3 regions of the Bacillus paranthracis genome follow, and region 1 is predicted to be linked to each of the others. Evidence: riboswitches for the same ligand, from Rfam matches in the RefSeq annotation. Region 1 holds a riboswitch; each other region holds the start of a gene.

Region 1 (8,020 bases):
CAAGAGAGCAACTCATTTCGAGAATTTGGGGATATGAATTTGCTGGTGACGATCGAACGGTTAATAGTCATATTCGTAATTTAAGAAATAAATTAGGAGAGAAAGCAAAGTACATTACAACTGTAGTACGAACAGGTTATAAATTTGAGGGGAATGTATGAGAAAAGGGATTGTACTAAAATTATTTACCCTTACAACAGCATTATGTATGTTAATTTTAGCGACGATATTTATTGGACAAACGATATTTTTTAAACAATATTATGCGAATCGAAAAGTGGAAGATATTAAAGTGAATTTAAATTCCTTCGAAAAGAATTATTTGAACTATGTAGGAAGTGCAGAAGGAATTCAGAAGCTAGAGCAAGACTTTTTAAGAGAAAATAATACGTGGATTACGACATTAGATCAAAATGGAAATTTAAAACATGCGGATGATTTTTATTTTGAGGTAACGATAGATCGTAGGCAACAAAAAAGCTTTGGACAACAAATATTTAAAATTCCCTTATACAATCTCGTCAATATAGAAGAGATTGATAATAAATCATCAGATCCATTTTTAGGACAAGAAATTTATTTTTCTGGCGTGAAAAAAGATGATAGTTATATTCCATTCTCTTTCACGTTAGGTAAGCAAAATTTAAGCGGATCTAATAAACCGTTAGAAAAAGCGTTTAAGGAAAAAATGAGTAAATTAGATCAGGAGAAAAAGAAAGTAGCTGAAGAACAAGTTGGTAAGGAAAAGCAGCCGGTCGTTCAGGAGCCAGCTGCCCAAGAACCAGATGTTTACATAAGAGGGCGTGTTACGAAAGTCCAATTTCCCGATGTAAAAGGTCTTGTAAATCCAATTTATAAAAATAGTATATTCTTAGATAACATAAAAGAATTTCAAAAGGATTTATTATTAAAAGAGAGCAAGCACATACAATATGCAATACAAACAATGGACTATGAAAAAAATGATATTAAATATAAATTATTAGTGAAACCAATAAAAGAAAAAGACGGATCCGTAACATATATATATGCGATGGCTTCTTTACAGCCTGTAGATGAAGCTGTACAAATGGTGCAAGATTACTACATTTACATCATTGCATTTGTAGTCGTTCTCATTTTTCTAGCTTCGTTCTATTACTCTAAACAAATCGCAAAGCCGTTATTAAAAATAAATGATACAACGAAGAAAATAGCGCATTTAGATTTCACAGAACAAATACCGATTACTTCAAAAGATGAAATTGGGGATTTATCGAAAAATATTAATGTATTATCCAATAAGCTCCATTCACATATTGGACAGCTAGAACAAGATATTGAAAAGGAAAGAAAATTAGAAAATACGCGGAAAGAATTCATTTCTGGTGTTTCGCATGAACTAAAAACACCGCTGAGTATTATGAAAAGCTGTATTTCTATTTTAAAAGATGGAGTAGCTGAGCATAAAAAGGAGTATTATTTTCAAGCGATGGAACGAGAAGTAGACAAAATGGATACATTAATTTTGGATATGCTGGAGTTAGCTAAATTTGAGTCAGGCACATATAAAATGAAAATGGATTCATTTTATATCGATACAGTAATGGAAGATATATGTGAACAACTTTCTGTAGAAATAGAGAAAAAAGAGCTTCGTGTTCATAAAAATATAGGTCCATTTGAAGTAGTCGCAAATCAAGGCCGGATTGAACAAGTGATCGTGAATTTCATTACGAATGCCATACGTTATACACCAAATAAAGAAGATATTATTATTTCTACAATAGATGAAAAAAATCGTATAAAAGTGTGTATTGAAAATAAAGGTACTCATATTGAAGAAGAACAATTAGATAAAATTTGGGATCGTTTTTATCGCGTGGATGCAGCTCGTCAGCGTTCGCAAGGTGGAACAGGGCTCGGGCTTGCCATTTCAAAGAATATTTTAGAACTGCATGAAGTTGAATATGGAGTAAAGAATACAGAAGATGGTGTATTATTTTATTTCTACTTATTGAAAAAAGCGTAGACAATATGATCTATGCTTTTTTAATTTATTTTCATATTATCTTTACCTAATCTTTATCTTTAATCAGTATAATTTGTTTAGAAAATGAGGTTATGTAAGGAGTAGATGAACCGTGCATAGCAATTGGCTAAGTATAATGGTATTTATTTTCTTTTGTGCATTTATTGTATTTTTAATTGATATTACGATATGAAAAAAGAGCGCTTATTAAGCGCCCTTTTTGTTTGCATTTATTTGATAAGCATTGATGCTCTTGAATAAGCGTGGTGAAGTGAGGAATAAAAATATAAGTAAAACGGTACATAAAATATAAGACCCAATCATTGTACTACCATTTACGATTAATGAATAAAGCACAGCTGATTGACCTTTCGGCGCATATTGTCCCCAGAAAATGATACCGGCAATAAAGTGACAGAAGTAGCGGGCAAAGCTACCAATAAATGTAGCAAGGATAATATAAGCAAGGACTTTCTTTCCTTCGTTTTGTTTTGATGAAGGTTTGTCTTTACGGCTACCTAAACTTGATTGTTCTAAGTTATTTTCATTGGACGTTAAAAGTGCTTTTTGAATTGGACGATAGAATAAGCCAGCAAATCCGATAAAAGCAAAGGCAATGAAGTACTCAATGAATGCTTGAACAGGTGTTAAAATGTAAGCATCTCCCACAACAATTTGTAATAGTCCCCAAACTAAACCACCTAAGAAAGCCGATTTAAAGCCCCAGCGGTATGCAATAATAAAAATAGGAATCATAGCAAATGAAATGGAACCGCCTGTTGGAAGTTTGATTGATAATGGTAAAATGTCGATGACCATGGCGAAGGCTGCAAGAATAGCAGATTCGATCATCGCTTGTAAATTGGTGTTACGCATGTTGTCTCCCCCTAAATCCAAGTTGTACAAAAAAGAATAGATATCATAGGAGGATACGAAATACGTAAATAAAAAAAGAGGTATGTATTTCGGACGTTTGCACAATCCCTGCGTTAGCATTAACTAACAGGTTCGAAGGGTCGGAACGAAGTGTTCCCTCTCAGCGGCATGGCTCCCCCTGTGATAACGAGATTCTTTATTTGCTACTGTTTATTGTAAGCGAAATGGATGAGAATGGCAAACGAATACAGTATGACAATAATTGAAATAGAATTGTAGTGAAATGTTAATAAATATGAAGCAAAAGGGTATAGTACAAGAGAAATAGAGTATGCTATAATTTTTTTGAAAATAATTATCATTCTCTTCTGAGGGGGAAGGTTATGAGCTTAGTAGATATTAAAATTGGAGAGAAAGTGTTAGTAAAAAGTATTCAGTCTTTAGATCAGCTATTAAAGCGTAGACTAGCTGCTTTCGGTCTTGCTGAAGGAAGCGAACTTCGCCTGAAACAGAAGGCGATGTTTAAAGGTCCTTGTACATTGGAGTGTCGTGGACAGTTAATTAGTATTCGTCATTGTGACGCGAAAATGATAAAGGTGGAATTAGCGTGAATAAGGTAGCTTTGCTAGGGAATCCGAATACGGGGAAAACATCATTATTTAATGCACTTACTGGTTCTTATGAGTATGTAGGAAACTGGAGTGGTGTAACAGTAGAAAAGAAGGTTGGTAAATTAAAAGATAAGCAAGGAACATTAATTGATTTACCAGGCGTCTATGATTTAAATCCAGTTTCACGTGATGAAGGTGTTGTAACAAACTTTCTATTAACAGAAGAATTTCAGCATATGTTAAATATTGTGGATTCTTCGCAGTTCGAACGAAATATGCATTTAACGTTGCAATTACTTGAATTTGGTAAGCCGGTCTCAATTGGTTTAAATATGATTGATGTGGCGAAGCAAAGAGGAATTGTCATTGATGTAAAACGATTATCAGAACTATTAGGTGTAACAGTCGTTCCTGTCGTTGCAAGAAGTGGAAAAGGCTGTGAAGAATTACTTGCGACTCTTAAAGAAAATGACAAAAACGAGAAAAAGCCATTTCTTATTTCATATGGTGTACGAATGGATGAAGGAATTGGAGAAGTAATTTCTCTTTTAGAGACAGCGAATTATGAGCATCCGAGATGGTTAGCTCTTCAATTTTTAAGTAATAACGAAGTAGTAGAAAAAGAAATGAAAGCATTACCAATCTATAAGGAACTCATAGCCATTCGATCTCGCTTAGAAGAAAAACTTGATTGTACGTTGGAAGAGCACATTTACAAGACTCGTGAAGCGTATATTGAAAAGTTAAAAACAAATGTTATGAAGCATGAGAAAGAAGGAAAAATTCCTTTTTCGGAAAAAATTGATAGATTAATTACACATAAAATTTTAGGACTTCCAATCTTTTTAGCAGTTATGTTTTTTATTTTTCAGGTTACGTTTACGTGGATTGGGACACCGTTATCTGATATGTTAGATGAGTTTTTTGCTGGACAGCTTACGGATTGGGTGACAGCTGGACTTACAAGTGTTGGGGCTTCTGATTTTATTCAAGCACTCATTACAGAAGGTATTATTGCTGGTGTTGGTGCTGTATTAGTATTCGTTCCACAAATCTTTGCACTATTCTTTTTCATTTCATTATTAGAAGACTCAGGATATATGGCGCGAATTGCAGTTGTTATGGATAGAGTTATGGAGTTCTTCGGTTTAAACGGAAAAGCGTTTATTCCGATGATTATCGGTTTTGGATGTAATGTTCCAGGTATTATGGCAGCGAGAACGATTGAACAAGAAAAAGAACGTTTACTTACAGTTCTTGTAACACCATTTATGTCTTGTTCGGCACGTTTACCTGTATATGCGTTATTTGCGGGAGTATTCTTCCCTCATAGTCAGGCAACTGTTGTGTTCTCCCTATATGTTGCAGGGATTGTCCTTGCGTTATTAGTTACAAAAATTATGTCTCTTACCATTTTAAAAGCGGAAAAATCTATTTTCGTTATTGAGCTACCTCCTTACCGCGTGCCACAAGCGAAAACGTTATGGTTAAGTACGTGGGAGAAAGGAAAAGGATTTGTTCGTAAAGCAGGTACATTTATCTTTGGTGGTTCTGTTGTCATTTGGTTATTAAACTATGCAGGTCCATCAGGATTTGGTGTTGATATGGGAGACAGTTACTTAGCAATGATTGGTGGATTTATCGCACCACTATTTGCACCACTTGGTTTTGGAACGTGGCAAGCTGCGGCATCCCTTTTAACAGGATTTTTAGCGAAGGAAGTTGTCGTTTCTACAATGGCCATTATTTATGCGGTGAAAGAAGATGTGCTTGGAAATGTAATGGGAGCACATTATACAGCATTATCAGCTTATGCATTTATGTTCTTTATTTTATTATATGTTCCGTGTTTAGCGACGGTAGCTGTTATTAAACGTGAAACAGGATCAGCGAAATGGACGATTTTCTCAGTCGTGTATCCACTCGTAGTTGCTTATGTATTAACGCTCATTATATACCAAGTTGGATCCCTACTCGGATTCTAGAAGGAGATGTATTGTGATGATGGTCAATATTATAATTGGAGCTATCATTTTTGGTTATGCAGCATACACGTTAGTTAATTTTGTAAAGAGAAGTAAAAAAGGAAAATGCGCGGCATGTTCTTTAAATAAGTCGTGTCAGTCGAATACTTGTAGTCCGGATATGGAGCAAATTGCTCATAAATAGAAAAAAGCTTTTCGAATTTGAATTGAACCCAAAAAGTTAGACAAATATATTAAGCAGCTAGCTACTAAGGATTGAACTCTGTATTGCACAGGGGGCAATCCTTTTAGTTTTGCTTTAATTCTTTTATGATTGTAGTAATAAATATAAGTTTCTAGTTCTTGCTTAAATTGTTCCATTTACTGCTTGTATTTTATCCTTTGAAGAAAATTTAGCCATAAAAAATGCACCTCCAATTGTTAATTATGTGTCTAACAATTGGGGGGCACTTCATTTCGTGAAGCTTTTTTGTTTTACTTTTTAATTTTTACAAGTTGTGATGATTCTACACCATTCTTTCCAGGGAACTCTTTACTTGGATCTTTATCGAATTTTAATACACCTACAGATTTTTCTTCACCTTTTACATTTCCGTAAGTTGCATCATCAACAATTGCGAACATGTCGGCATATGCACGGCCACTGCCGATAATTGTGTTGCCTTCATATTTTAATTTTGCTCCATCAAGTGTAGCATTTTCTACTTTTTCTTTAGCAAATAATACACCTTGCTCTGCTGTTACAGCTGGTAATTTATCAAGTGGTTTCGTATCGTCTTTTTCATCCACTTTGTTAAGCAATTCTTTTTTTACAAGTTCTTCACCAGTTTTCTTATCCATGACAAGAACTTTTTTACCTTCTAATGTTGTCATTTTCATTTTATAGAAGTCTTTTTCTTTCACTTCTTTTTTGTTTTTATCTGCAATTTGTGTTACTTGATCTTCTGTTCCGTACAGTACAAAACCGTTTGCTTTCTCTCCTAATAAAGAACAACCTGATAATGCTCCAAGTGAAATTGCTGCTGCTAATCCGATTCCTACTAATTTTTTCATGATGATTTCTCCTTTTATCTGTTTTATAGTAAATACAATTTTTGTATTAGTTTTGAAATGATGAGAAGCTTGTTTTGTTGCTTCTGGTATTAGTGTATAAGAAATAGGGAGACGCAACTATCGAGTTAGCTTACAGTAACATTACACTTATGTAATTTAGTGAAATTGCACAAAAGTAAGTTAATTTTAAAGAGGGATAATGAGAATATATTAGAAATACAATATTATATATAGAATGTCATATTATAATGGATGTATTTTGGAAATAACATGTAAGGACATATTAGTTTTGTTATAATAAACACATGGGCTGTAAAAATGAATATTCTTTACTGTAAAGGGAGATTTTTCAGTTTTCCAAGTAGTGAATTTGAAATATGAGGTATATCATAGGAGGAATTTAGATGTCTGTATTTAAACGATTAAGAGATTTAACAATGTCGAACGTATATTCATTAATTGAAAAAGCGGAAGATCCAGTTAAGATGACGGATCAATATTTACGCGATATGCAAGCGGATGTACAAGAAGCTGAGAAAAGTGTAGCCGCTCAAATTGCACTTGAGAAGAAATTCAAAATCTTATTTGAAGAGCAAGAAGCGCTTGTGAAAAAACGTGAAGAGCAAGCTCATATGGCTGTTCAAGCTAACAACTTAGATCTTGCGCGCCGTGCATTAGAAGAAAAACAAAATGCAGAGCAAAAGATGAATGAGTATAAAGCAAGCTATGAGCAAAATAAAGTTGCTGCTGATAATCTGCGCCTGAAGCTAGAAGAAATGCGTAAGCAATTAACTGAGCTGAAAAATAAACGTGAGACACTTGTAGCACGTGTAAATGCGGCGAAAGCACAAAAGAATATTAATCAGGCGATGTCTGGATTTGATTCAAACTCAGCGAAAGCTGGTTTAAGCCGTATGGAAGAGAAAGCTCTTCAATTAGAGGCTGAAGCAGAAGCAAGCGGTGAAGTGTACAAGAAAGAAAAATCACTAGATGATGAATTCGCAAGCTTAAACAAAAATTCTGCTGTTGACGATGAATTAGCTCGTATTATGAAGCAGTATGAGAAATAATATAGAATAGAGACAAATGAACCGACATGTCTAAACAAATTCATGTCGGTTTTCTATTACCCCGCATTAACGGGCAGTAAGACTCCCACCTCTACTTTTTGTGAAAGCAGAGAGGTGGGGGGAGATCTACTGCCCGTAAATGCCCGATTGGTTCAACTAATAATCAGCGGGGAATGAACACCTCCCCACTGATTAAAGTTTCACTTTATATTTAGAGGAGGTTTTGCAATGACATGGACAAATGTATTAGCCATGCTTGTATGGACTGGAGCGAGTGCAGTACTTTTATTTGCAATTATGTGGGTTGATTCAATTTTTACTAAATACAATGACTTAAAAGAAATAAAAAATGGGAATACAGCTGTAACAACTCGTTTCGTTATGAAATTATTCGCACAAGGGTACATTTTATCT
Region 2 (8,020 bases), 400 kb from region 1:
AGTGAATACGCGCCGTAAGAAAATGATGAGAAAAAAGAAGAAACGCAGAAGATAAAAAACCGTCCCAAAAAGGTATTTTGGGACGGTTTTTCTTTTTAATCAAACGTTTGTTTAAAAAGGAAATTAAGCTTTCAGTACTTTAATACCTTTCACGATGTTCCAAATGAAGTAGTATAAGCTAATGATTCCGCAAATACATAAGACAATCATTGTACCGATGCCCAGTGTTACATCCGGTTGATCAGATCCAAGACCCATAACTCCTAAAATAATCATGCCAATGAATGTAGCGATACTTGGGATAATGTGTGTCCATAGAGCACGTTTTGCATGTGGTTTCGTTTCCACATCTCCCACAATCCACACAATAATCGGGAATAAGATAGGGGCAAATAATACACTAAAGTATGATAAAGCTGCTAATATTTTGTTTCCGTTCATATATATCACCTCATAAATAATATCCGTTGTTATACCTTTATTATGCAGGAAAGGTAGCGAGCCTTCTATCGATGAACATGACAAGAACATGACGATTTTGTAAGATTTTTTCGTTAAATAATAAAATTTTCAAAAAAATCTTTTTAAATGGAAATTGTTATGGTACAGTATAAAAGAAAGTTGTTGAAAACGTTTTCTTAAACGTTTTTTTATTTTTAGGTTTAAAGGTATGATGACCTGATAGTCTATTGATGAGGTTATTCTACTTAAAAGGGGATTCTTTAGGGGGAGAGAACAATGAATACATGGACACAAGTTTATGATCCGTTCGGAAACATTTGGATTTCGGCGGCGGTCGCACTTATTCCGATTATCTTTTTTTTCTTAGCTTTAGCAGTTTTCCGTATGAAGGGGTATGTGGCAGGGTTTATTACGGTTGTACTTACAATTTTAGTAGCGCTGTTCGCTTATAAGATGCCGTTCACGATGGCGATGGCAGCAACAGGATACGGTTTCTTATACGGATTATGGCCAATCGCTTGGATCATCGTTATGTCGGTATTTTTATATAAAATTTCTGTGAAAACAGGTCAATTCGATGTGATTCGTGCATCTGTATTATCTATTACAAATGATCACCGTTTACTCGTTATTTTAATCGGATTTTCATTCGGAGCATTTTTAGAAGGAGCAGCAGGATTTGGGGCACCGGTAGCGATCACGGCGGCGCTCCTTGCAGGTCTTGGGTTAAATCCTTTATATGCAGCTGGTCTTTGTTTAATCGCAAATACTGCACCAGTAGCGTTCGGAGCGATGGGAATTCCGATTACAGTTGCTGGACAAGTAACAGGTATTGATCCACATAAAATTGGACAAATGGCTGGACATCAATTACCATTCTTATCATTATTTGTTCCATTCTTTATCGTATTTTTAATGGACGGGTTGAAAGGGGTAAGACAAACGTGGCCTGCTTTACTTGTAGCGGGTAGTTCGTTTGCCATTACGCAGTTCATAACAGCGACATTTTTAGGACCAGAACTTCCGGATATTACGTCGGCACTTGTAAGTTTAGTTAGTTTAGCGCTGTTCTTAAAAGTATGGCAACCGAAAGAAATTTATCAATCTGGGCAAGCAAATAGAGAAGCAGCTGCAACAACAGCGGCATCGATGCCGAAATTAACGTTAGGAAAAGTAGTAAAGGCATGGTCTCCATTTATCGTATTAACGGTTATGGTAGTGGTTTGGAGCCAAAGTTTCTTTAAAGCATTATTTGTTCCAGGAGGCGCGTTAGAAAGCCTTGTATTTAAGTTTGAAATTCCAGGCTTGCACAATTTAGTAATGAAAGCAGAGCCTATTGTAAATAAAGCGACGCCTTACGAGGCAATTTTGAAGTTTGATGTATTATCAGCAACGGGAACAGCAATTTTAATTGCTTGTCTCATTTCCATGTTTATTTTGAAAATGAGTGTAAAAGATGCAGTGGTAACATTTAAAGAAACTTTAAGTGAACTTAAAATGCCAATTCTATCTATTGGATTCGTATTAGGATTTGCATTTATCGCAAACTATTCTGGTCTATCTTCTACACTAGCGTTAGCACTAGCAGGAACTGGCGGACTATTCCCGTTCTTCTCACCATTCTTAGGATGGATTGGTGTATTCTTAACAGGGTCTGATACGTCAGCGAATGCATTATTCTCAAATTTACAAGCAATTACAGCGCAGCAAGTCGGTGTATCTGAAGTACTCCTCGTTGCAGCAAATACAACGGGCGGTGTAACTGGAAAAATGATTTCTCCACAATCGATTGCAATTGCTTGTGCAGCAGTTGGACTTGCGGGGAAAGAATCAGATTTATTCCGCTTTACAGTGAAGCATAGTTTATTCTTCGTAATTATTGTTGGTATTATGACGTATGTACAGGCATATTATTTAACGTGGATGATTCCATAAACAACAAAAGAAATAAACTTTGCATTTTTCAGATTATCGTGTATGATGAGAAAGTATTGAAAATTAAATCAGTGATAAACTAGGGGTGCCTAACGTATGCGTAGGCTGAGAGAGAAGCGCGTGAACTTCTTAACCCTTTGGACCTGATCTGGCTCGTACCAGCGTAGGGAAGTTAACGGCTTTACATAATGATGTCTTTTATGAGCCAGGTCCTTATTTTTTTATGGACCTGGCTCTTTTTATTTTGGCATACGCTGGCCATATCTCGTCCTTGTCACGTACAGGGGGGCAACAAAGGTTATGAAACAGTCTGTTTCAGCTGAGCAAATTGAATTGAAATCGAGTTTACCAGGAAGTAAGAAAGTGTATGTGGATGGACCACGAGAAGGTATGAAGGTGCCGATGCGTGAGATTGAACAAAGCGATACAAATGGCGTCCCGAATCCGCCAATTCGTGTGTATGATACGAGCGGTCCTTATACGGATCCCGCGTATAAAGTGGAGCTGGAAAAGGGGATTCCAACGCCGCGCCACTCTTGGATCCTAGAGCGCGGAGATGTAGAGGCATACGAAGGGCGCGAAGTAAAACCAGAGGATGACGGTGTGAAGGTGGCTTCGAAACATACACCTGTTTTCCCGCAGATGGATCGCAAACCGCTTAGAGCGAAGCAAGGTGCAAATGTTACGCAAATGCATTATGCACGTAATGGCATCATTACGTCTGAGATGGAATATGTTGCGATTCGTGAAGGAGTAGAGCCGGAGTTTGTTCGTAAGGAAATTGCGGAAGGTCGCGCTATTTTACCAGCAAATATTAACCATCCGGAAGCAGAGCCGATGATTATTGGACGTAATTTCCACGTGAAGGTGAATGCAAATATCGGAAACTCTGCTGTATCTTCTTCTATCGCGGAAGAAGTAGAGAAGATGACATGGGCTACTCGCTGGGGTGCAGATACGATTATGGATTTATCTACAGGTAAAAACATTCATACGACGCGTGAGTGGATTATTCGTAACGCGCCTGTACCAGTTGGAACTGTACCGATCTATCAAGCTCTTGAAAAAGTAAACGGAATTGCAGAAGATTTAACGTGGGAAGTGTATCGTGATACGTTAATTGAGCAAGCGGAGCAAGGCGTAGATTACTTTACGATTCACGCTGGTGTATTACTTCGTTACATTCCAATTACTGCAAAGCGTACGACAGGTATCGTTTCGCGCGGTGGTTCGATTATGGCGCAGTGGTGTTTATTCCATCATAAAGAAAACTTCCTATACACTCATTTTGAAGAGATTTGTGAAATTATGAAGCAGTATGATGTTTCGTTCTCTCTTGGAGATGGATTACGCCCAGGTTCAATTGCAGATGCAAATGACGAAGCACAGTTCTCTGAGCTTGAAACACTTGGTGAATTAACGAAGATCGCTTGGAAACATGATGTGCAAGTGATGATTGAAGGGCCTGGGCATGTACCGATGCATTTAATTAAAGAAAATATGGAGAAAGAGCTTGATATTTGTCAGGGCGCGCCATTCTATACACTTGGACCGTTAACGACAGATATTGCACCAGGTTATGACCATATTACATCCGCAATAGGAGCTGCGATGATTGGCTGGTTTGGGACGGCGATGCTTTGTTATGTAACGCCGAAAGAACATTTAGGTTTACCGAATAAAGATGATGTACGCGAAGGTGTTATTACGTACAAAATCGCTGCGCATGCGGCCGATCTGGCGAAAGGGCACAAAACGGCTCATCAGCGCGATGATGCACTTTCAAAAGCTCGCTTTGAATTCCGTTGGCGCGATCAATTTAATTTATCTTTAGATCCTGAACGTGCGATGGAATATCACGATGAAACATTGCCGGCAGAAGGCGCAAAAACAGCTCATTTCTGTTCCATGTGTGGACCGAAGTTTTGTAGTATGAGAATTTCACATGATATTCGTGAATACGCGAAAGAAAATGATTTAGAAACGACAGAAGCAATTGAAAAGGGAATGAAAGAGAAAGCGAAAGAATTTAAAGACACTGGTAGTCATTTATACCAATAACACGTTACACCTCTTTACTTGATTGATCACACTGTAGTACCTAACTTAAATATAGAAGAAGCCCGCTTTGCTAAGACGGTAGCAAAGCGGGCTTCTGTTGTTTATCCCGCTATTTGTGGGAAGTAAGACCCCCGCCTCAAAATTCAGCGGAAGCAAAGAAGTTAGGTGGGGGGCAACTGCCCGTAAAAGCCCGATTGGTTAGGGCTGATAATCAGTGGGGGATGAACAAAACCCCCACTGATTAAAGTTTCACTTTATAAGGCGAAGAAGAGATGTACCCAATAGAATAAGAGGAATAATGTAACGACTGTTGTGAGTGGAATAACGATAAGGGATACACTTAAATAGTCTTTCCATTTTACTTTAATTTTGTTTTGTTTCAGGATATACATCCAAATGAGAGAAGCTAGCGTACCGATTGGTAATAATAGTGAACCGATGTCACTACCAATGATATTTGCGAGATAGATAGTTTTTAATGTGACTGGATCTAATCCCATTTCTGTTAACGTAATGGTACCAATCATAAGTGCAGGGTGATTATTGAAGACATTGGAGAGGAGAGAAACGAGTCCACCCATTGCAAAGCTAGCATAAAGCAGATGTTGACTTACAACTGGTTCAAGCCATTGGACAAGCGCTGCTGTTAATCCTGCGTTGTGGAGCCCGTAAATAATGACATACATAGAGAAAGCAAAAATCAAAATGTGCCAAGGTGTCTTTTTCAAAATGTCGACAGGGTTCGTTCGTAAGTAGTACCATCTCCAAATGAGAAGAACGAGTGAACCGAGTACGGCAACAATCTCGATTGGGATGGATAAGAAGGATGCAACGAATAGAAGACAGCGCATAAGGAAGACGAAGCCTAATACTTTTAGCATGAACTTTGTCCGTTTTTGTTTCGTATCAACTGAATTTTTTCCTTTTAACGGATGAAAGTTTTTCGTGAAGAATATTTCTTCAATATCATATGAAGAAACAGGCAATTTTTTCGGAAGTTTTTTCTTCAAAACCGTATACATAAGCCATGACATAAACAATAGTCCTAATGTTGCAGGTACAAACATCATAGCAGTATGCATATAAAGAGTCATATTCACGATATTTAATGCGATTAAGTTTACGATATTACTTACACCAATTGGTGCACTAGATGCAGTAGCGATTAAAGCACCGCTTAATAAATAAGGGATTTGTTGATGCGGTTTTAATTGAAGATTTTTTAGGAGAAGAATTAAGATTGGCGTTGTAATTAAAATACTACCGTCGTTATTAAATAAAAGAGTCATAAGAAAACATAATAATTGAATATACCAGTATAAGCGGCGCCCGGAGCCTTTTGCTAAGTTTGCAAGTTTCGCTGCGGACCAGTGGAAGAATCCGAAGCTTTCTAATATAACCGCCATAACGATGGTCGCTAATATTGTTATGGAGGCACCGCCAATTTTACTAATAATGTCCATGACGTCTGGTTTTGATACAAGTCCAGTAATCAGGATAATGCCAGCGCCAATTGCTGCCGGCCACGCCTCATTTAAACCACGAGGTCGCCAAAAGATAACAATCATTGTTAAGAAGAATACAATAATAGTAATCCATATTTCAATGCTCATATTTTACCTACCTTTCTACTTTTCCTTAAAGTAATGTAGCTTGTCTTAAGGTTTGTATTGGTAGTATATTCAGCAAAAAATAAGAAGAACTAGACGTATACCGGAGTGCAATGAATATGTGTTTTTCAAGTTATGGGACAAGTATCTCTCTTAGTGAAATAACTATTGTGAGAGGAGTCTAGAAATTAATGGGGCAGTAAGATAGTAAATAAAATTTATATAGGTGATTATGGAGATATATCAGCGATTTTTAAATTATATCGACTTATCGACAAAACATGACAAAAGGAGCCCATCCCAAAATACCTTTTGGAACAGGCCCTACAATATTATTTTTCCTTCAAAAAAGTTCGATCCTTCAAGAATAAATTCCAGAAGAAAATAAATCCTGGTAATAAAATTGCAATCCCAATTGCATATAGAATAAGCAATGCATAGAATGTTTCGACCGTTGTAAAGCTTGTAAATACAGTTACATCAGGATAAATAATATACGGTAAATGCGCAACGCCGTAAGCATAACTTGCAAATGCATATTGAGCGACGACTGCTAAAACGGCAATGCGAGGGTATCCTAGTGTGTCATACTTCTTGTTTGTCCACCAAAGAGAAGAGTATCCGATAATGAATAAAACGATAGAAACTGTAAACCATGTGAATTGCTTTATTAGCCCTTGCATAAGCCAGTGTGTTTCCGGATCCATTACAACGAGGGCAATAATCGCCGTAACGAGCGTTGCAGGACCAAGGATAATCGCGTTTCTTCTATAAATTCTATATGCATCTTCTGAACCTTGTTCTCTCGCAAAATCAGCAAGAAAGAGAGAGGAAAGAAATAGTTCCGAAGTTAGTCCAAAGAGCATATAACAATAAATAACAGGACTAGAAAGAAGTTTTCCATATAGGAGTACTTCTTTTCCTTCAGACATTGTAATATAGGCACCTTCTGTAACTGGTAAAACGGTAATTAATAGAGCTGGAATTAAGAGCCCTGTAATACCTGAAATGATACGAAGAAGGTGTTGGTACTTCGGCAGAGAATAAGCAAATACCATAAATGTACTGCGAATTGCCACGAGTACTAAAATTAACATAACGGGCACGAACATTACTGTCGCAAGAGTAAAGGCTGCTTTCGGAAAGAAGCCAAGAAATGCGACAACGACAAAGACGAGAAACGTATTTGTTACTTCCCAAGTCGGTGATAAGTATCGGTTGGCAAGCTTGGCAGCGAGCGTTGGATGTTTTGCGTATACCATGCCCCAAAAACCTGCTCCAAAATCGATGGATCCTAATATACTGTATACGAAAATAAGGGCCCATAAGATGATGATTGCAATACTTTCCTCATGCACGAGAATCGCCTCCTTCGTGATGTAAATCATTTGTAAGCGGATGTTTCTTAAAGAATGTCCGTAGCACAAAGACTGTTAAAATACCGAGTCCAATATATAAAATGATGAATAGAATAAATAAAGGACCGACAAAATCAGCGCGTGTAGAAGCGTCGACTGTACGTTGCATACCGTAAATGGTCCACGGTTGACGACCGCTACAGCTGAAAATCCATCCGAATTCAATGCCAAGCATCATAACTGGTCCACATGCGGCAGCTCCCCAAAGAAGCCACTTCGGTAGTTCGGCCCCTTTTTTTCGGTAAACAAAGTACCAATATAAGAGGGCAATTGCTGCAACTGCAAAGGTAAAGGCAGCAGTGCCAACCATTAAATTGAACAATGTATGTGTGTAAAATGGTGGCCATGTTTCTTGTGGAAATTCATTTAGACCTTTTACGACGGTGTTAGGGTCTAGTCCCACTAGTAGGCTAAGCATGTTCGGAATTTCTAGTGCATAGTTTAGTTCAAGTGTGTTAGGATCTACAACTCCGCCGATGGATAACGGTGCATGTGATGTCGTTTCAAATAAAGCTTCAGCAGATGCCAGTTTTT
Region 3 (8,020 bases), 2.1 Mb from region 1:
GCGGCCCATAATGCGAATAAACCGAAAGTAAGCCCATATGTACGAAAACGGAATAAACATGGGATTAAAGCGATACAAGCAGCGATTTTCGCATTCGCTATGATTGAACTTGTTGAAATATCTTGATGCCAAATAACTAACAATAGTGTAATAAATGGCGCATATGCTATCCAGCTACATATACGTGAATATATTTTTTTCGCAAAATAACTACCGAAACTGGTGAAAAATAAAAGGCCTCCAATATATAAAGATTGTTCTAGTGGGATTTGTTTCATAATTCCTGCAACTGGAAAGAGGCCGCTCAATAGCATGAATAGCACATCTAATTTCTTCACAATTCCTCATTCCTTTCCAAGTTCTTTTGAATTCATTCATATTGCTTTTCCACATGGTGTAGTTTTTTATTTCTAAAAAACATCTTAATCCTGTATGGAAATAAAGTAAATATATAAAAGAGAAGATACATGACAAAAGATATCCTTATTTACATGAAAAAATGACAAATCCTGATCGATATAATGAGCAGGATTTGTTTATTATTATTTACAATAGAATAATTGAATCTTTCTTTTCTATTTTTATAATATCTACATCCAATTCATCATCAAACTCTTTAAACTCTCTTGCATCTATATCAGTCATATAGCTCTTTATTACTTTCGCCATATGCATAGAATATGGCATGTGTATATTCTTTTCCAAAAGCATACTTGAATTACAGCACATGTAATGTACCATTTTGGCAATATAGTTCCTTTCAACAGCTTTTACACCTAGAGGTAATATTTCAAGTATATATCGATGCAATGTTTCACTATCATTACACAGATACTCACCAGTGCTATAATACATTCCCTTTTGATCTATATATAAACTCGTACTATCTAGTACGTCATCACATTCTATCACACCGTATTTGGGTACATCAAAAGATGTATTTATTCTTACAGCATTTAAGTTTGGAACCTTTAGCACATCTGGAACAATGTCAGGGAAAGTATCTATATCAATTTTTTCATTTTGTAACTCTTTTATCCAATGTTTTCTTACATTCGCATCTATAATGAAGTATACTTGCTCATTTTGCTCTTTTGCAGGTTGTAAAATTTCCGCTAATGTTTCAGAAACAAATTGTTTAAATTGAATGCCCATATCATTTCTTTTTGAAGGCTGCGGCAAAAAGATGTTATGTTTGTCTACATTTAATAATAAACGATCAATCGTTTGCCACTCTATATTCCCATATAATTTATATGAAATTTCTTTTCCTTTTATTTTTGAAAAAATGGGTAAGAAATCAAATTTCGAGATTCGTTCAATTGATAAATTAACATATGTACAAGGTAAATTTATCTTATTCCAACTACGTTTTAAAAATCCTTTTTGTTCTAATAAACTCAAAATACCATTTATAATCGTTTTACGAGACACACTTTGGCCTATAAATAAATTAATAAATGCTGAAATACGGTTTGTTCGTGCAAATCCTTCTCTAACAATTTGCTTTGGATCAATTTTTTCACGTCCATCACAATTTTTCATTGCAATTAACGCCAATGTCGCATCATTACGCTTACCTGCAGTAGCATAAACCGCTTTCATAACATCCTCTACTAAATTCGTTTTATACTTCTGGCAATATTGCATTTTATATGGATTTTGCAATACCTTTTCAATATTACATCTTACTATTTTTAACAACACTGGAGAATCTGCATTTAATATATATGATGACTCACTGATTTGAGCTAACACCATTTCACTTTCAAATAACGCTTGTTCTACTCCCAGCGATATTTTTTCAGACCATATTTCTAGCGTTATAGTCTCTAATCCTTTTGGTGCAATTAAAGGGAATACTTCTTTCCTATTGCCTGTTTCAATCTTTTTACATTCTGGTAGTAATGTGAAATAAGAAAATTTTTGCTGAAACCCTTTAAATAGATACTCTCTTTCTTTTGCTTTTATACCAGATCTTATTTTAGTACCTTGAACTTTATATATTCTCTCATTGTATGGAAGAAGTACCCTAAGATTTGCTCCTAGCATATAATCTTTCGGATATTGAAGAATATGATCTAATTCAACTTCTCCACCTATACGAAAATCATCTTTTAAATTTCTAAATATCTTAATCCATTTGATGCCGTTTGTAGCCTGCTGAACTTTTAGTTTTACAAATCGTAATTTCTTATTATTCAATGCAAATTCTGGAGTAGAAATTAATATCATGCCCCGTTTTCGTCTTAATAGCAAAGGAATGTCTGGATGGTTATATTCTTGATAAAATCTCCGAATTCCTATTGAAACATTTAATAATGGAATGTTCTCTCCTCCGCGCGTTATATATTCGAACCGAAATACATAGGCGAAATAGTCTTGTGTTTTTTCATCTTTAATAGGCTCTGACATCGCCTCACAAATATTTTGTGATCTAAGAGGAGAAAAATATATATATTCTTCATTTATATTTTCTAATTGTACAGGACGTTCACAAAAAATATGTGAAATTAAAGCGGGCACCCATTTAGAATATACTTCCTTATCATGTAGTACTGTTAAATTAGAAATTAAATCGTAATGCCATTCATATTTTGGCGATTCTATTAATTTATTAGGTTTCCAATCATGAATAATCTCATACCAACTTTGGAAAATATAATCGAGTTGTTCTTTTCTAATAGGCTCTTTACACACAATCCACGGTGTATTTTCATTCAATACATATGGATTATGTTGAATAAATAATATATCAGAAAACATATCATATAATCTTTCATTCAATCGTTTCAACTTACTCGTTAATAAAAATGTCTTATAATGTATCTCTACAATATCGAGCCAATCAATAGGAAAATATATAAATGATACACTTTCGTTTAAAAGAGGTTCTACTATATTTTCAAATGTTAACAACTTTAATTTTTCCATAAAATGATTACTTCCTTTCTTCATTTTTCTTGATCACAAAAAAACTAAAGTATTATCACATAATTTAATTATTTAAAAGAATAGCAAATACCGCTTATCCGACTTATATATTAATGACATGACTCTGATAAAAGTTAAAAGAAATTTTCATACATATCCCTCCTTTTATACAACAAATATAATATATTAAGATTATACAATATTAGTCACGTATTGTATTTGGGATTTACAATAATTTTACAAAAGATTATAAAAGAGGTTGTCTCATAAGTCTCTTTCGAAGTAAAATCACATGAAATTGAAAAGGAAGAAACGTTATTAAATCAACGTTTCTTCCTTTCACTTTCTATTCGGTTTTGGCTAAAAAGCACCTTTTAGGACAGCCTCTTTTCACTATCCTATTACCTTTTTCGCTTCTTTATTCACTGACCACTGCTCTAATGTATAAGTCATTTCCCAAAATGAATATTCATATTGACTGCTAATAATAAAATGCTGTTTCACTGCGGTACGTACCATCTTTCTGTACGTTTCTTTTTAATTCTCGTGCAATAGAGGAGTGATGTCGCTTCAGAATGGCACCAATTTCTCTCGTTGAATGACCTAATTTATGAAGTGCTTCTAGTTGTCCACATTTAAACGTGGTAAAATGGGAATAGCTCATACTCGTCCTCCGTGTAAGTAAGTGGGGTGGTAACTTCTACTTTACACGAAGCAAGGTGAGTTTTTTTGTTTTTTTAGGTGTCGCACTTAATAATACAATTCGTCAAATTAAAAAAAGACGCATTTAGATTGATGCGCCTTTTTGCGATACTTCTTTTGTTAAATCATATACATAAGTATGATTCATACCTGTAAATAGCAATACCTCTTCTCTTTATCCTATTACGTTTTTCTCTTTTGTACTTACCGGCCACTTTTCTAATGTATAAGCCATTTCCCAAAATGAATATTCATATTGACTGCTAATAATAAAATGTTGTTTCATTCGATTTCGGTCTGCCTCTGTTACTTTTTCAGCTATTGCATCTAATCGTGTAATTTGCTCTTCAACTAGTGTTCGGAACCAATCGGATCCATAAGCAGAAATCCATTCCTTATAAATTGGCTCTTCTGGCTTACACTCTTTTAAACGCTCACCAATTTCATAATACAACCAATAGCAAGGTAAAATTGCTGCAATAATATCGCCTAAATGTCCTTCATACGCAGCACGATACATATGTGAAGTGTACGCATATGCAGTTGGAGCAGGGATAAAATTATCTTTTTCTTCTTGTGTTATCCCTAATTTCTTCGCAAAATTCTCATGTAAAGATAATTCCGCTTCATATGTATTTTGAGCATGGTGTGCCATACGAGCTGTCGTTTCTAATTCTAGTGCTTTTGCAGCTCCTAAAGTTTGTACTCTAGCAAAGTGACTTAAATAATACGAATCTTGAAGCACATAATAGCGAAAACTAGCTAAATCTAACGTTCCTTCACCAAGTTTTTTTACAAAAGGATGATGAAAACTAGCTTCCCAAATTGAGTCTACTTCTTTACGTAATGATTGTGAAAAAGTCATGTAAATCCCTCCAATTATGTATGAAATTTAAGTATTTACCCACCATTATTAAATCTGTAAAACAAAAAAACTTTCTTTACAAGCGTAAAGAAAGTGAAATTGACAGTATTTATACATGAAACAGCAATGTCTTTCCCACTTCCCTACGCTGGCATTAACCAGATCAGGTACTAAGAGTCTCAAATTCCCATTTGATCTCAGCCTATAATAGGCCCCCCTAGTGGATAAAATATTTAATTTTCGTATTGTATTCATCATAACATACTTCATGTAACTGTCAAAAGTTATTCATGATACCACTACTTAAAATCCTTCGTCTTTTCTTACTCTTAATGAAGTTTCAATAATCATATCTAATAGTTTACTATATTCAATTCCCGCTGCAGCTGCACTTTTTGGCAGTAAACTCGCTTGCGTCATCCCTGGTAATGTATTAATCTCCATTACATATGGAATACCATCCTTCACCATCATATCCACCCTTGCATAAACGCTGCATTTTAATGCTTTATAGCAAGCCAGTGACGCTTTGTTTACACGTTCCTTAAGTTCAGCTGGAAGTTCGATAACTTCTTCAATAGTACCTGCATCATCATATTTCGCATTGTAATCAAAGAACTCAGCTGCATGTCGAATTGAAATGATAGGTAACTGTTTTCCATCAAAAATGGAACATGTAATCTCATCACCTTTAATATACTTTTCTATTACTACTTCAGAATCCCATTCGAACACAGTTTCCAGCATTGAAATTAATTCGTCTTTATCATAGACAATCTTTACCCCAACACTTGAACCACCAGAGTTTGGTTTTACCACTAATGGAAATCCTAACTTATCTAACTCATCAAAATCCAAATCCTCCATTTTTGTAAGTTCAATCCAATCTGGTGTTTCTATTCCTTCATAACGTAAAATCTTTTTTGACATGTTTTTGTCCATACATATACCGCTAGATAACATATTACTTCCGCTATAAGGAATACCTAAACTTTCAAGCGTTCCTTGAACAGTTCCATCTTCTCCGTATTTTCCGTGTAATGCGAGCAGCGCAAAATCAATGTCTTTCGCTTTTTCGATTAAATCCATTTTTTCATTTAATGTAATTGGGACAATTTCATATTTATTTTTATCTAAATTTGCAATCATTTCATTTCCAGTCATAATGGATACTTGTTTTTCAGAGGATACTCCTCCCATAATAACGCCAATTCTCATTTCCTCAACTCCAAATTTCGTTTTTTATCCCGCATTAACGAGCAGTAAGACCCCCACCTCAAAATTCAGCGGAAGCAATGCAGTTAGGTGGGGGATCAACTGCCCGTAAAAGCCCGATTGGTGAGGGCTAATAATCAGTGGGGAATGAACCCCCCCTGATTAAAGTTTCACTTTATTGTATCACCGATTATTTTGATTCCCCGAACTATTTCTTCTTCTTTCAAACGTGAAAATCCTAATCGAAACGTGTTCGCTCCTCCTCCATCAGAATAAAACACATCTCCAGGAGAAAAAGTAACCCCTTGCTCATAACACTTTTGCAAAAGTGTGCGGGCATGAATTTTTTCTTCTAACTCTATAAATAAATGAAGTCCACCATCACCGGTCATTCTTTGAAACGGAATGTACTCGTTACACGCCCCAACAGCTAACTCATATTTTTTCTTATAAACAGACCTTGCCTTTTTTAAATATTTTTCAAAATATCCTTCATGTAAATATTGAAATAGGACAGCTTGATCTAAAGTAGATGTGTGAATAGTTCTTGCTCTTTTCACACTTTCTAAATAATGAATTAGTTCTTTATCTGCAATAATCCAACCTACACGCAAGCCAGGGAAAAGTACCTTTGAAAAGCTACTAATATAAATCACATTATTACCAGCACCAGCAAAAGTTAATAATGGTGCTAAATGTGAACCTGAATAACGTAATTCTTCATTAAATCCATCTTCTATAATAGGAATCTTATATTTTGAAAATAATCTCATCAGTTCCGTTCTTTTCTCTGAACTCGTCACAATGCCAGTTGGATTATGATAGGAAGGAATTAAATACGCAAAATCAAACTCTTTTTCACGCAAGCTTTTTTCAACTTGATTCGTATCAATACCATCTTCATTCATATCAATACCATGAACTTCAAGGCCATGTAAGCGGAATAGCTTCAGCGCAGCATGGTGAGTTGGATTCTCACAAATAACTCGACCTGATTTCTTTGACAACGAGGATATTACAATGTCTAATCCTTCTGTAAATCCATTTGTAATTAAAATATCTTTGTTCGAAATATCTACACCTTTCATTTCCATATAATGAAGTAGATATTTCATTAACGGTCTATAGCCTTTTGCGTATCCGTAATTTAATACGACATCACCTTCAATGGACATACGAGTAAGAAAAGCTCTTTTGAAATTTTCCACATCAAATAGCTTTTCGTCCGGAGCAATACTGTTAAAAACAATCATTCCTTTTTCCCAACGAACACCATGTTTCATTAAATCTAATTCATCCGCTAATAAAGTAACTGTATTAAGTTTATTTTTCCAATCTATTTCAACAGACGAAGTGTTCGATATATCAACCTTCGCAACAAAATTCCCTTTTCCTTTAACTGCATAAATGAGCCCTTCTTGCTCTAAATCTGCATAAGCAGCGAGTACAGTGTTTCTGCTTACACTAAGTAATTCACTTAGTTCCCTTGTTGAAGGAATTTTTTGATCCCCGAGCAAATGCCCTTTCATAATCATCTTCTTTAAATAATCTTTTAATTGAATATAAACGGGACGATCTTTCACAACTTTAAAATCTTTAAACAATTCCTTACCCCCTGCAATCATTTTTGCATAATTATTTCATTCTCAAAAGGTCCACTACATATGTATTTTTTATAAAGGGCGGTACGGTTTTATAAAATACAACTTTAATCAATTAGTAACTTTACCCCCCGTTAATACGTGACAAATCTTTACGATATAAATTAATTATATCTTTTAAAGCTGCTGCTGCGGCTCCGCGTGGATTTGATGCACCACCAATTGTAGTAACTTGGCCCATCGTATCTGTAAAGAACGTAATCCCTTTTTCTGTCCCATTTACATTTGCTAGCGGATGATCTTTATCTATTTCGCACGGTTCAACATTTAAATTCACATTGCCATCCTCATCTTTATATGCTGATGCAATTAATTTAATAAATTTATTTTGTTCCTTAGCATTTCGAATTTGTTGTTTTGTAACATGTTCAATTCCTTTTATATGTATATCTGTAAGCATATGCTCTGTTCCCATTAAACTGTTTGTCAAAAGTAACAATTTACACGCACTATCAGAACCACTTACATCTAATATTGGGTTCGTTTCAGCAATTCCTTTACGTTGCGCTTCTTTCAGTGCTTCTTCAAACGTAATATTTTCCTCATTCATTTTCGTAAGAATATAATTTGTTGTCCCGTTTAATATTCCTTCTATTTTTTCAACATGGCAACCAGCTAAACTAAATTGACCAATATCAAGTGT

The links. A riboswitch is a leader RNA that binds a small molecule or an ion and turns the genes downstream of it on or off. The one in region 1 is predicted to bind thiamine pyrophosphate.
Region 2: it holds a riboswitch for thiamine pyrophosphate, as region 1 does, so the genes downstream of both, thiC (phosphomethylpyrimidine synthase ThiC) here and thiT (energy-coupled thiamine transporter ThiT) in region 1, are expected to answer to the same signal.
Region 3: it holds a riboswitch for thiamine pyrophosphate, as region 1 does, so the genes downstream of both, tenA (thiaminase II) here and thiT (energy-coupled thiamine transporter ThiT) in region 1, are expected to answer to the same signal.

Annotation. Positions count from the first base shown of each region.
Region 1 is NZ_CP101135.1:4,549,504-4,557,523, reverse strand. Features, by position in the region: gene NLJ82_RS23630 (response regulator transcription factor) at 1-161, shown strand, start outside; gene NLJ82_RS23625 (sensor histidine kinase) at 158-2,011, shown strand; gene thiT (energy-coupled thiamine transporter ThiT) at 2,219-2,887, opposite strand; TPP riboswitch at 2,975-3,076, opposite strand; gene NLJ82_RS23615 (FeoA family protein) at 3,271-3,498, shown strand; gene feoB (ferrous iron transport protein B) at 3,495-5,483, shown strand; gene NLJ82_RS23605 (FeoB-associated Cys-rich membrane protein) at 5,500-5,667, shown strand; partial or broken gene NLJ82_RS23600 (IS3 family transposase) at 5,724-5,843, opposite strand; gene NLJ82_RS23595 (lipoprotein BA_5634 family protein) at 5,958-6,536, opposite strand; gene NLJ82_RS23590 (PspA/IM30 family protein) at 6,941-7,606, shown strand; gene NLJ82_RS23585 (DUF350 domain-containing protein) at 7,835-8,020, shown strand, end outside.
Region 2 is NZ_CP101135.1:4,947,354-4,955,373, reverse strand. Features, by position in the region: gene NLJ82_RS25750 (metal-binding protein) at 1-55, shown strand, start outside; gene NLJ82_RS25745 (magnetosome magnetite crystal formation protein family) at 124-441, opposite strand; gene lldP (L-lactate permease) at 739-2,397, shown strand; TPP riboswitch at 2,469-2,584, shown strand; gene thiC (phosphomethylpyrimidine synthase ThiC) at 2,698-4,458, shown strand; gene NLJ82_RS25730 (arsenic transporter) at 4,713-6,071, opposite strand; gene NLJ82_RS25725 (cytochrome d ubiquinol oxidase subunit II) at 6,401-7,426, opposite strand; gene cydA (cytochrome ubiquinol oxidase subunit I) at 7,419-8,020, opposite strand, start outside.
Region 3 is NZ_CP101135.1:2,423,547-2,431,566, reverse strand. Features, by position in the region: gene NLJ82_RS12400 (DUF3959 family protein) at 1-338, opposite strand, end outside; gene NLJ82_RS12395 (RNaseH domain-containing protein) at 547-2,934, opposite strand; partial or broken gene NLJ82_RS12390 (TenA family transcriptional regulator) at 3,328-3,447, opposite strand; partial or broken gene NLJ82_RS12385 (helix-turn-helix domain-containing protein) at 3,428-3,598, opposite strand; gene tenA (thiaminase II) at 3,812-4,501, opposite strand; TPP riboswitch at 4,625-4,730, opposite strand; gene ddlB (D-alanine--D-alanine ligase) at 4,805-5,719, opposite strand; gene pdxR (MocR-like pyridoxine biosynthesis transcription factor PdxR) at 5,887-7,320, opposite strand; gene NLJ82_RS12365 (homoserine dehydrogenase) at 7,442-8,020, opposite strand, start outside.